DNA from 3 places in the Brevibacillus sp. HB1.3 genome. Region 2 is predicted to be linked to each of the others. Evidence: predicted binding sites of a transcription regulator. Region 2 holds the regulator's gene; each other region holds the start of a gene.
The links. The regulator LexA, encoded in region 2, represses DNA repair genes until DNA is damaged. The targets are predictions, from matches to a motif close to CGAACATATGTTCG.

Region 1 (3,280 bases), 200 kb from region 2:
ATGGTGTTGTAGTAATTGCCATCAGAAAGAACTTTGTCGTTTTTGAGTACCCCTTCGATTTCAAAACCAAACCGTTTGTATAGCTCGATTGCCTTCTCATTCGTTTCCATCACATTCAACGTCATTTTGGTAATGTGGTTGGCATCTGCCCAGGCAACCGATTCTTGCAAGAGATTCTTCCCGATGCCATAACCCCAGAAATCTTGTGATACGCAAACACCAAACTCTACTTTGTGCGCAAATCTGTTTAAGTAAACACCTGCACATCTGGAAAACCCGACAATTCGATCTTGAACAACAGCCACTAAAAACAAATTTCTTGGACTCTCTGCATCCGTTTTGATGATGTCTTCGAATCCTTGCACATCGATGAAAGCCTCTCCTCTTTCTCTGTCCAAATTTTCAGTCTCCCCATCGATTTGCAGTCGAAGGTCCGACAACTGTTGTGCATCTGTTTCCATTGCAGAGCGAATCGTGTAGGATAACCCGTTCACAGAAAGTAGTCGCTGGCTAATTATCATTATTTTTCTCCTATTGGTAAAATTTAGGTCTTTTATTTTATCATAGGTAGAAGTTTTTGTGAATCTTCTCGCTTCCTAAAGAGAAAGGAAACCACAATGTGTTTACATAACATTTATTATGTTCATTTATGCGCCAAACTGTGGATATGCTACAATAAGGAAAAGGAGCGTGCTCGTATGAATTTTTCTAAATCATTTTATTATACGGTCAACCATTCCAAGGTAGAAGAATATAAGAAGATGCTCGATTTAATGAAAATCCCCTACATCGTGGAAGCACCGATCGTTTTGCTGAATCAAGGAGCGAATGAATACTCCTTTGTTTTTCCTAACATGCCAGGTCGTCTTTATGGAATGGTGAGCAAGTTGTTTCAAGCGGATGCGAAGCCATATCCGAAGAAAGGTACATAAGAAAAAAAGACCCAATCATTGGGTCAAAAAAGGAAGTGGAGAGAATGCAGTCGATTTTCATGTAAGGTCTCCGTACATACCCCTATGCATGTACACTGATAATTTTCTCCATCTCGATCCATTGACTCCCCGTTTGGTTCGCTAATTGAACACGTCTCGCCTTCGGGTCTACCCATTTGACCACACCCCACATGCTGCATGTATTCCCCCGCTCCCCCTCAAAGGACACACACCAGCTCACATTTAAGGGATAATTCTCTCTACCCGAATCTCGCAGCATGTACATAAATGCCTCTCTTTCTTCGTGCGTTACTTCAAGATTGCCGTTAGCCACGCTTTTCCACCCGCCTACTTACGAACATTTGGATCAAATCCTCATCTTGTGTGGGAAATTGTACTTACATTATAGTGAGTACGAACATAAGTTCGCAACTCTTTTTTTAGCCACTCCTATCGCCATGTAAGTAGGTAGCTCAGGTTGTACCAAGAAAAAAGCCGTTTTCCCAGTGGTTTTGGAAAACGGCTCTTCCTTTTAGCTTGATAGTTCCTGTGGTTGAGGTTGCGGTCTTTTCTCGACCAGCTCCAAAAACTTTCCGAAGGTAGAAGCGAGTATTTGCTGAAAAAGCATACCGAGAACAACCGGAAGAGCAACAGGCGCTGGAAAGTACGTGATCGCCATTACTGCCCCTGCACTAATGTTTCGCATTCCACTGTTAAACGTTAACGTAACAATCACATCGCGCTCCCACCCGAACAGCTTTGCGATCCCCCACCCCATCAAATAACCTAAAATGGCTACTACCAGTACAAGGACTGCCATTCCCACCAGTTTAGCGTCCAACATATGAAAGTAAGACGAAACCATCGAGCTGTTGATCGCGACGACAACACCCATTCCCATCTTCGAAAAGGGCGCTAATTTGGGTGCCAACGTTTTTTTGACGTTCCCTTTTGACAAATGATTGAGCAGCATACCAACTAGCGAAGGCAACACGATCATATAAAATAAACCCTTCATCAGTTCTGCCAAATCCATCTCGACGGTTGCCCCTAAAAACAAGGACATCCCCAACGGAACAATCAATGGTGAGAGCATCGTATCCAACAATATAATAGAGAGCGTCAGGGCGATGTTCCCGAAATAAATCGATGACCACAAAAAGCTCGTGATCCCTGTGGGAATTAAGGCCGCCAGCAAAAAGCCCGTGATGACATGGATATCATCTGGATAAAACAACCGAGCCATTGACCAGGCAACAAGCGGCATAAGTGCATGAAGAATCAACAAGTTGACAATTAAAGGGAGTGGTCTGGTCAGTACCTTTGCAAATTCTTTAAATCCTGAACCCAGACTGCCGGTAAATGTCATGAAGGCAAACACCCAAGGAGACAAAAAAGCAAACGGTTGCAAATGTGTCCCTGCTATTACGCCAATAGCAACACTACTCGGCGTTAGTATGGGCATGATTTTCTCAAGAAATCGATTCAGTTTGGCTAACCCATTCATTTGATACACCTCAAGTCTCGTCCTTTGATGCTAGTGATGTGAGGTATGTTATCATGAACAGATTATCGTTACAAGACCAAAGTTCATTATTAGATTGCATACGCATCATTTTATTCGCATTTTCACCTTGCATACTTTCGCGCATGCGAGTAAAGCCTATGACGGAAAGGAGGTATTTTATGAACGGAATGGATTGGGTAGAGTTTATCCGAAAAACCGAAGATAAGATGTATCACCTCCATCGAGCGATAGATGGAATCTGTAATGATCCCGACTATAAGGAATCCATTACGACCTTGACGGAAGTGGTAAGAGATTATCAAGTCCTTGTGGAAAAAGCCAAGGGCGAATTACGCGGCATCGATCTCCATCGAGATCGAGAGCGCGCTCATCATTACGATCGTGATCACTACTAGCTGATATAGACTCCCAAACAGGGAGTCCTTCTTTGTTCATTGATTACAGAACCTTTATTTTCTATTCATCATTCTGTCAAATCAAACGACAAAAACCTCACTCTACCCATGCAGTGTGTGAGGTTTGGGAAATCGGCTAGCCCTTCATTTTCTTTTCAATTTCTTTTAAGGATTTCTTCTTCTGGCATGCCTCTTTTACATCGGTTGGCCACCGTTCGTCACTCAGCCTTTGCAAATCTTTTAACAATCGCTTGTCAGCTGTCACATGAATATTGGCATCTGGGAAGGCCTCTTTTAATTTCTTTCCGACTTCTTTTTGAATCGATTCCAGCTTGAACCGATTAAAATTCGTTACTTGAATAGCCACATCGAGCTCTTTATCGATCTGCACAACCACGATTTTGTCTATGCCCTTCACGCTAGCC
Region 2 (3,280 bases):
TCCAGCCTGATTTCCTCCATCTTTCCATTTGTGCATATTCCCCGTACTTTCGTAAACAGGCTTGTGAAATTGACGGAAGCATACTCTTCTATTTCGGGATCGTTGTGGGCCGGAATCCGATAAGCAGTATGCTCATGAACAACAAAAGGGGCGATGACCCATTGTAGGACGATATCATGGATAAAATCTGGAGGCTCCTGAAGCCCACTTGACTCGAATCTCCTAAATGAGATGTCGACGCTTGTTTCTACCCGAATCTCTCCAGAGGGGAACGGTATCTCTATCAGCCAATCCATATAGGATGTCCTCCTTAATGATCAGTTGCAACACCAGTCGCTGTTTACCCCTTATGATTCCAGGAAGTTGATAGATCTGCTAGCAGATTAATCCTTTCGTAGGAGCTGAACTCTTTGGCGTAATTCCTGTTCGGTCAACGACTCCAATTGCAACAAGGCCTCATACGGATCATCACCCGGAATATGAAAGTATCGAGCAAATGCAGGCTCTGTTTTGAGTCCGTCTTGCTTCAGAGCCCTGATATGTATACAAGCATCCAAGCCCCCTATATCTAACAATCGTGCTTCGATGTCCATATGACGATAAGCATTTTGCTTTTCGACTGCAACTGGTTGAGCAAACAATTCAAACCAAAAGCTAGCTGTGAAAAACGAAATAACGCACGTGGGAATCCCTTTTAGATCGAGTTGTGTCACTTCAAAGCTGGTTAAGCAGCCAAACGCTTTACGAACAACCTGCTCAAACTGATTCAGATCATGACTCTCGCAAATAATATCCAGATCGCTTTGCTCAACATCAATGTCCAATGGGATGGTTCCGGCAAGCACTGGACGGTAATCGGCTAGTACTTCCAGGATATGCGTCTGTTGAATCGCTTCCCACGCCGCTTTTTGGCGCATCGTTCCTCTGCTCAAGTAAGAGAGATCATGCCAATTTTTCATGAAACTACCCCCATGTCTACTTTCTTTTAAAATAGTGTAGACAAAAGTGAATAAGTGCGCAACGAAATTGGTAGTCACTCGTATACCTAAATGAAGGGAGTGTAGTGGATGGAAATACTTTTGTGGGTCGTGGTTGTGTTATTGTTCCTGTTAAGCATCGCAGGAATTTTTTTACCCGTTTTACCTGATACGATCTTGCTGTGGGCGGGCTTTTTGCTCTATCACTTTTTTATTGCAGATCCGGGAGCGGGATTGCCGACATCCTTTTGGTGGGGAATGGTCGTTCTAAGCATTCTGCTTTACGGTGCTGACTTGCTGACGAACATGTACTTCGTGAAAAAGTACGGGGGGTCCAAGTGGTCGTCTATAGCTGCAGCCGCCGGAATTATCCTCGGGATTTTCGTCTTCCCACCGTTTGGTATGCTGATCTTGCCGTTCGTATTCGTCGTTCTCGTAGAGTTGATGGTGCAGAAGCAATCGATGGAGCGAGCAGTGAAAGCGGGAGTAGGCTCACTAATTGGATTTTTGGGCAGTGCGGTCGTAAAAGTCATCTTGCAAGTTACGATGATCATCTGGTTTTTTATCGCCAGATAACATATAGAAAACAAAAGGGACAGCCGAGGCTGTCCTTTTTTACGTGGAAACTAGTGAATGAGGCGATAGACACCAATGACTTTACCGAGAATGGTGACATGCTCCAGAATGATCGGTTCCATCGTGGCATTTTCCGGTTGGAGACGGAAGTGGTTCTTTTCTTTGAAAAATCTTTTGACGGTCGCTTCATCTTCTTCTGTCATGGCTACGACAATGTCACCGTTGTTCGCTACGTGCTGTTGGCGAACAATGACGTAGTCTCCGTCGAGAATCCCAGCATCAATCATACTATTCCCGGAGACGCGCAGCATGTAGACCTTGTCGGAAGTCACGATATTGTCTGGAAGTGGGAAGTATTCTTCCACATCCTCAATGGCTGTAATGGGCTGTCCAGCTGTTACTTTTCCGATTACTGGCACACGGACGACAGAGTCTTCGAAATTGTCTTGAAAACGATCTTCATCTGAAAGCAATTCGATGGCGCGAGGTTTGGTAGGATCTCGACGAATGAGGCCTTTTTTCTCTAAGCGTGCCAAATGACCATGTACTGTTGAGCTGGAAGCGAGTCCGACAGCCTCTCCAATTTCACGTACAGAAGGCGGATATCCTTTATCACGAACTTCCTTTCGTATGAACTCGATGATGGCTTGTTGTCTACTCGATAATTTTGACATAGAAAGACACCCCTGATTCCTCGAACATATTTTCCTATATTATACCATGGGAGCTTGCGTTCGACAAACATAAGTTCGTTTCGTTGTTGACATGAACATATGTTCTCATTTATGATGAGCTTACAAGAGAACAGAACGTATGTTTGTAAGGAGGCCATTATCATGAATTCATCGACAGTACGTAATCGTTTTGAGAAGAAAGAAGAACGTCGTGTTCGTTTTGGTATCACGAGAGGTCAAGCACTCTTGTTTCTTATTACATTTACTCTCTTTTTTTACTTATTGACCGAACTAGTGTTTGCTGCTTCGCCAATGGACGAGCCACAAGGCATAGAAGTAATCGTACAATCCGGAGATAGTCTATGGTCGTTAGCCGTTCGCTACTCAGATCAGCATACGGATGTGCGTGACTATATCATAGAAATCAAGGAAGCGAACGGTTTGGATAGCAACTGGATTTACCCGGGTCAGACTCTGATCATGCCTGATATGCCGTAAGTGTTCGGCTGTCTTGCGGGATTATTCGAATATGGTATAATGAAGCGGCACTACTACAGAGTGGGAGGAACCAGCAGTGGTATCTGACGCAGAAATTAAACGCATTAATGAATTGGTCAAAAAATCTCGCGAAGAAGGTTTAACCGAAGAGGAAAAGCTCGAGCAAAAAGCATTGCGCCAAAAGTACATTGACGCCGTTAAGCTTTCACTGAGAGCAAATTTGGATTCCATCCGTTATGTGGAAGACCTTGAAGAAAATAAGCCAAAACAGTAAGATAACAATTACTGATACGACAGACATCCTCGCTTGACGCTAGGGTGTCTTTTTCTGTGACATACATAACGCTTTGATTGCCAGGGGGGAAAGCGATGGCGTGGATAGCTGTGGCGGTTGGCGGAGCAGTTGGCTCTCTAGTGCGCTACCTATTGTCTTTACTCGCAAATCAGCCGGAATGGCCGTGGGGAACCTGGATCGTCAATGTTTGTGGATCCTTGATCATTGGCATCTTGTTCGTGCTAGGGAAAGAACGGGGCATTTTATCTCCAACACTCTAT
Region 3 (3,280 bases), on a different contig from region 2:
CAACGCAATCGTCTGGCCCTCGCCCAAATACGGTGCGAGCTGATCCAGTCCTTCTCCCTGCTCAGCACTGACTACGTGAACAGGTACTCCGATCGCGACTGATTCTATCTCTGCCATACATGCATCCAGATCGTCACACAAATCTGCTTTGGAAAGCACAATCACCGGGTTGGCTCCACTTTCCCACGCAAGAATGAGATAGCGTTCAATCCTGCGCAGATTTAAATCATTATTTAAGGAATTCACGAGGAAAACCGTATCGACGTTCGCAGCCACAATCTGCTCTTCCACTGTATCCCCAGCTACCTTGCGGGAAAACTTGCTCTTACGTGGAAGAAGTCCGTGGATCGAGGCTTTCATTTCCTCTGGGCGGGCACTGATCACTACCCAGTCCCCGACAGCCGGAAAATCTTCTCGTCCGGTTGCCTCATAACGAAGCTTACCTGTTACCTCGCCTAGGAGCTCGCCATGCTCACTCCACAGACGATAAATACGTTTATGTTCAAGTGTGATACGTCCCACACTGAAGCCTTGCTCAGCATAAGGGGTAAAATGATTAGCAAAATACTCATTCCAGCCCATAGATTGCAATACTTGTTGATTGGTTGTTTGATTCACTGCGGATTCCCCCTGCAATTGGTTAAATAGATGGCTATCAGCCAGAACCAGTCACAGTCGAATCCTCATTTGGTGAACGATATTACTGTTCGCTTGAAAGGAGGATTCCCGTGACCCCGACTACGACACTCTGAACAAATTTGATGGCTACCATAAAACATCTCTCCTTTAGCAAACCTACCATTCAGGTTTGGAATCATATTTCCCAGTTATTGTACCATAATGAAACAAAATGCAACAGCGTCAATCTCCCCCGCCGCCACCACCGCTGTCTCCACCACTACCGCTATCGCTTCCGCCGTCATAGCTATCCCAACGATCATTTGAATCGTGACTTCGATGATGGTGATTGTGAGAGCTGTCTACATAGAAGGCTCCGCCCCCGCTGTCTGAAGAGGAATGAGAGCGCCCACTTCCACCTTTTGCAGCTTTGGACGCTAAGACAAATACTACGATCAAAAACATGATGACGATGACAATGAAGAACTCCATGGTTTGTCCCCGCCCTTCCTCTTTTGTTGAAGTTGTTTACCTATTTAGTATAACATAGTATGGCTGGAATAGACTGGGGGCGTGGAGGGTGATTCCTTTTCATCCGGCAAAATGTCCAGACACAGGTGCGATCGCCAAAATGTTTTCCAATACAAATACACGATACGCCTTCCTCATATAACAATATGCTTTCAAGCTCCCTTTGTTCCCATCGATATGAACTACACGAATCGTTCGCCTGCTAGTGTCCCCATCCTTTTTCAAATAGATGATCTCCACTGCTTGCTGCCGCTCTGCGTACCTTCTCAACTCCTGAAGCATCAGGCTGTCACCACCACAAAATGTGTCTTCTTGTTGTTGAGATCATCACACCAAAAGAGAACGTTTGTTCGCAAGTTTTGATTACAAAAACCAACGATTGCCTCAACAAAAAAGCATGCGCCCTAAAAAATGGACACATGCCTTTTGCTTGTTACACTGTGTATGTGACTCAGCGCCTTCTAAGCGCACGTCCGAACACAATCAGAATCGGTGCCAACAAGATAGCCGCTGCAACGAGCGAAGCGCGAATCGAAATACGCGTCCCAATCCATCCGACAGCCGGACCACCTGCCGTTTGTCCCAACGCATTGGACTGGCCCATCATCGACAAAACCGTCGCTCGCACACTGCTTTCAATGTTTAAATTCAGCCACGTATCATACAGCGGATTGCTCAATGACTGGATCACACCGATCAACAGCAGTGCAACTAATGCCCAGGTAAAGCTAGGGGAAAAGGCAAAAGCTATCATTGCTACAATTTTGAGCCCCGTCAACGTGAACATGCCCACAAGGACAACCCGCTCATTGTTCACATCCAGCCTTTTTTCCACAACGCCTACCACGATGAGGCCGAGTAAGCTTGCGAGTGCGGCAATGATCCCGAACCACATGGGCATCGAAATAGCAGCGAGCTCTGGAAAACCAATTTCTGCGATCAAATGCGCTTCCCACAAACGGTCATACCCTTCTGAGGCTGCACCCGTAAATAGTGTCACGAACAAGATCAGCATGAGAATCGGCTGACTGCGAATCACTTTGGCACCCGAAGTCCACGTCTGAATCATTTCCTTCACGTGGGAAGCACCTTGCTCACGTTCACGGGGAATAAATCCGGTCTCCTTCATGAACAGAATCAGAAAGACACCAAGCCCCAAATACATGAGGCCACCTATGAGGTAAGGCAAATTGGGAGCGAGTGTTGCCAATGCCACACTAAGTGCAATCCCGAGCAGATTCCCAAACAAGGAATAGCGCTTGGCCTTCATGAAAATCGTACCGATCTTCTCTTCCCCGACCTCATCCACAATCCATGCAGTATCCGCTCCACTAATAAACGTATACCCAAGACCACTGACGACTTGCGAAAACAGCACCAAACCGAAGACAGAAATCATCGGTACCCAAGCATCAAGCGCGGGAACGATCCCCTGCATCGCAAATCCGATTCCCAGAAAAAACATCCCAATAATGACGGAGCGACGGCGACTGTACGTATCCGCCACTACTCCTGTTACCCCTTCAAAAACCAGCACGGATAACTCCAAAACCGTCCCGATCACTAGCAATTCAAACGGGTTAAAGCCCAGTGTCACAATGTAGTAAAGCGCATAGGTTGTGAACATGGTCGTATTGGCCAGGGAAGTCAAAAAACTTTTGATCATATATACTTTTGTCGCATTCATGAACATGGAAGCAGTATCCACCTTTTTTAGGCAGATGACGCGTTCCGTTTTCACATACTGATCGTACCTCTACAATCCTCTACTGTGCAAAATGCGTCCGCGTCATGCTGCCGTTCGTATTTTTCCTTCCGTGTACTTGCTTGCTCTGAATAGTGTTTTTAACATGTGATATACACCTCCGAAAGTAATTACAGCTATTATAGAATGTTTTTAATTGCCACACAATGGAAAAAGCCGTGCAGCATGATTGGACACACTGCACAGCTTCATTAGGAAGTACTTACGCTTTTTTTCTAAACAGGCCAACGATGGAGATCAGCAACGCCAAACCAGAGAGTACCAATGGCAAGGTATTGTTGCTGCCTGCACCAGCCGCTTCCCCAGCAGGAGCGGTTGTCGGCTTTTGTTCTTGTCCATGCTCATGCCCTGCTTCGCCTACACCAG

Region 1: the regulator LexA is predicted to act here: its motif matches at 1,348-1,361, upstream of HPY31_RS22080 (YolD-like family protein).
Region 3: the regulator LexA is predicted to act here: its motif matches at 1,489-1,502, upstream of HPY31_RS16690 (WYL domain-containing protein).

What each region holds. Positions count from the first base shown of each region.
Region 1 covers NZ_JABMIT010000010.1:219,196-222,475, reverse strand. The annotation lists gene HPY31_RS22090 (GNAT family N-acetyltransferase) at 1-521, opposite strand, end outside; gene HPY31_RS22085 (hypothetical protein) at 699-932, shown strand; gene HPY31_RS22080 (YolD-like family protein) at 1,015-1,266, opposite strand; gene HPY31_RS22075 (bile acid:sodium symporter family protein) at 1,465-2,439, opposite strand; gene HPY31_RS22070 (hypothetical protein) at 2,619-2,855, shown strand; gene HPY31_RS22065 (YhcN/YlaJ family sporulation lipoprotein) at 2,992-3,280, opposite strand, start outside.
Region 2 covers NZ_JABMIT010000010.1:23,455-26,734, forward strand. The annotation lists gene HPY31_RS21275 (hypothetical protein) at 1-296, opposite strand, end outside; gene HPY31_RS21280 (DUF4269 domain-containing protein) at 384-959, opposite strand; gene HPY31_RS21285 (DUF456 domain-containing protein) at 1,068-1,553, shown strand; gene lexA (transcriptional repressor LexA) at 1,604-2,227, opposite strand; gene yneA (cell division suppressor protein YneA) at 2,390-2,725, shown strand; gene HPY31_RS21300 (DUF896 domain-containing protein) at 2,802-2,999, shown strand; gene crcB (fluoride efflux transporter CrcB) at 3,095-3,280, shown strand, end outside.
Region 3 covers NZ_JABMIT010000006.1:328,990-332,269, forward strand. The annotation lists gene rsgA (ribosome small subunit-dependent GTPase A) at 1-618, opposite strand, end outside; gene HPY31_RS16685 (hypothetical protein) at 862-1,110, opposite strand; gene HPY31_RS16690 (WYL domain-containing protein) at 1,210-1,431, opposite strand; gene HPY31_RS16695 (MFS transporter) at 1,601-2,842, opposite strand; gene HPY31_RS16700 (YcnI family copper-binding membrane protein) at 3,117-3,280, opposite strand, start outside.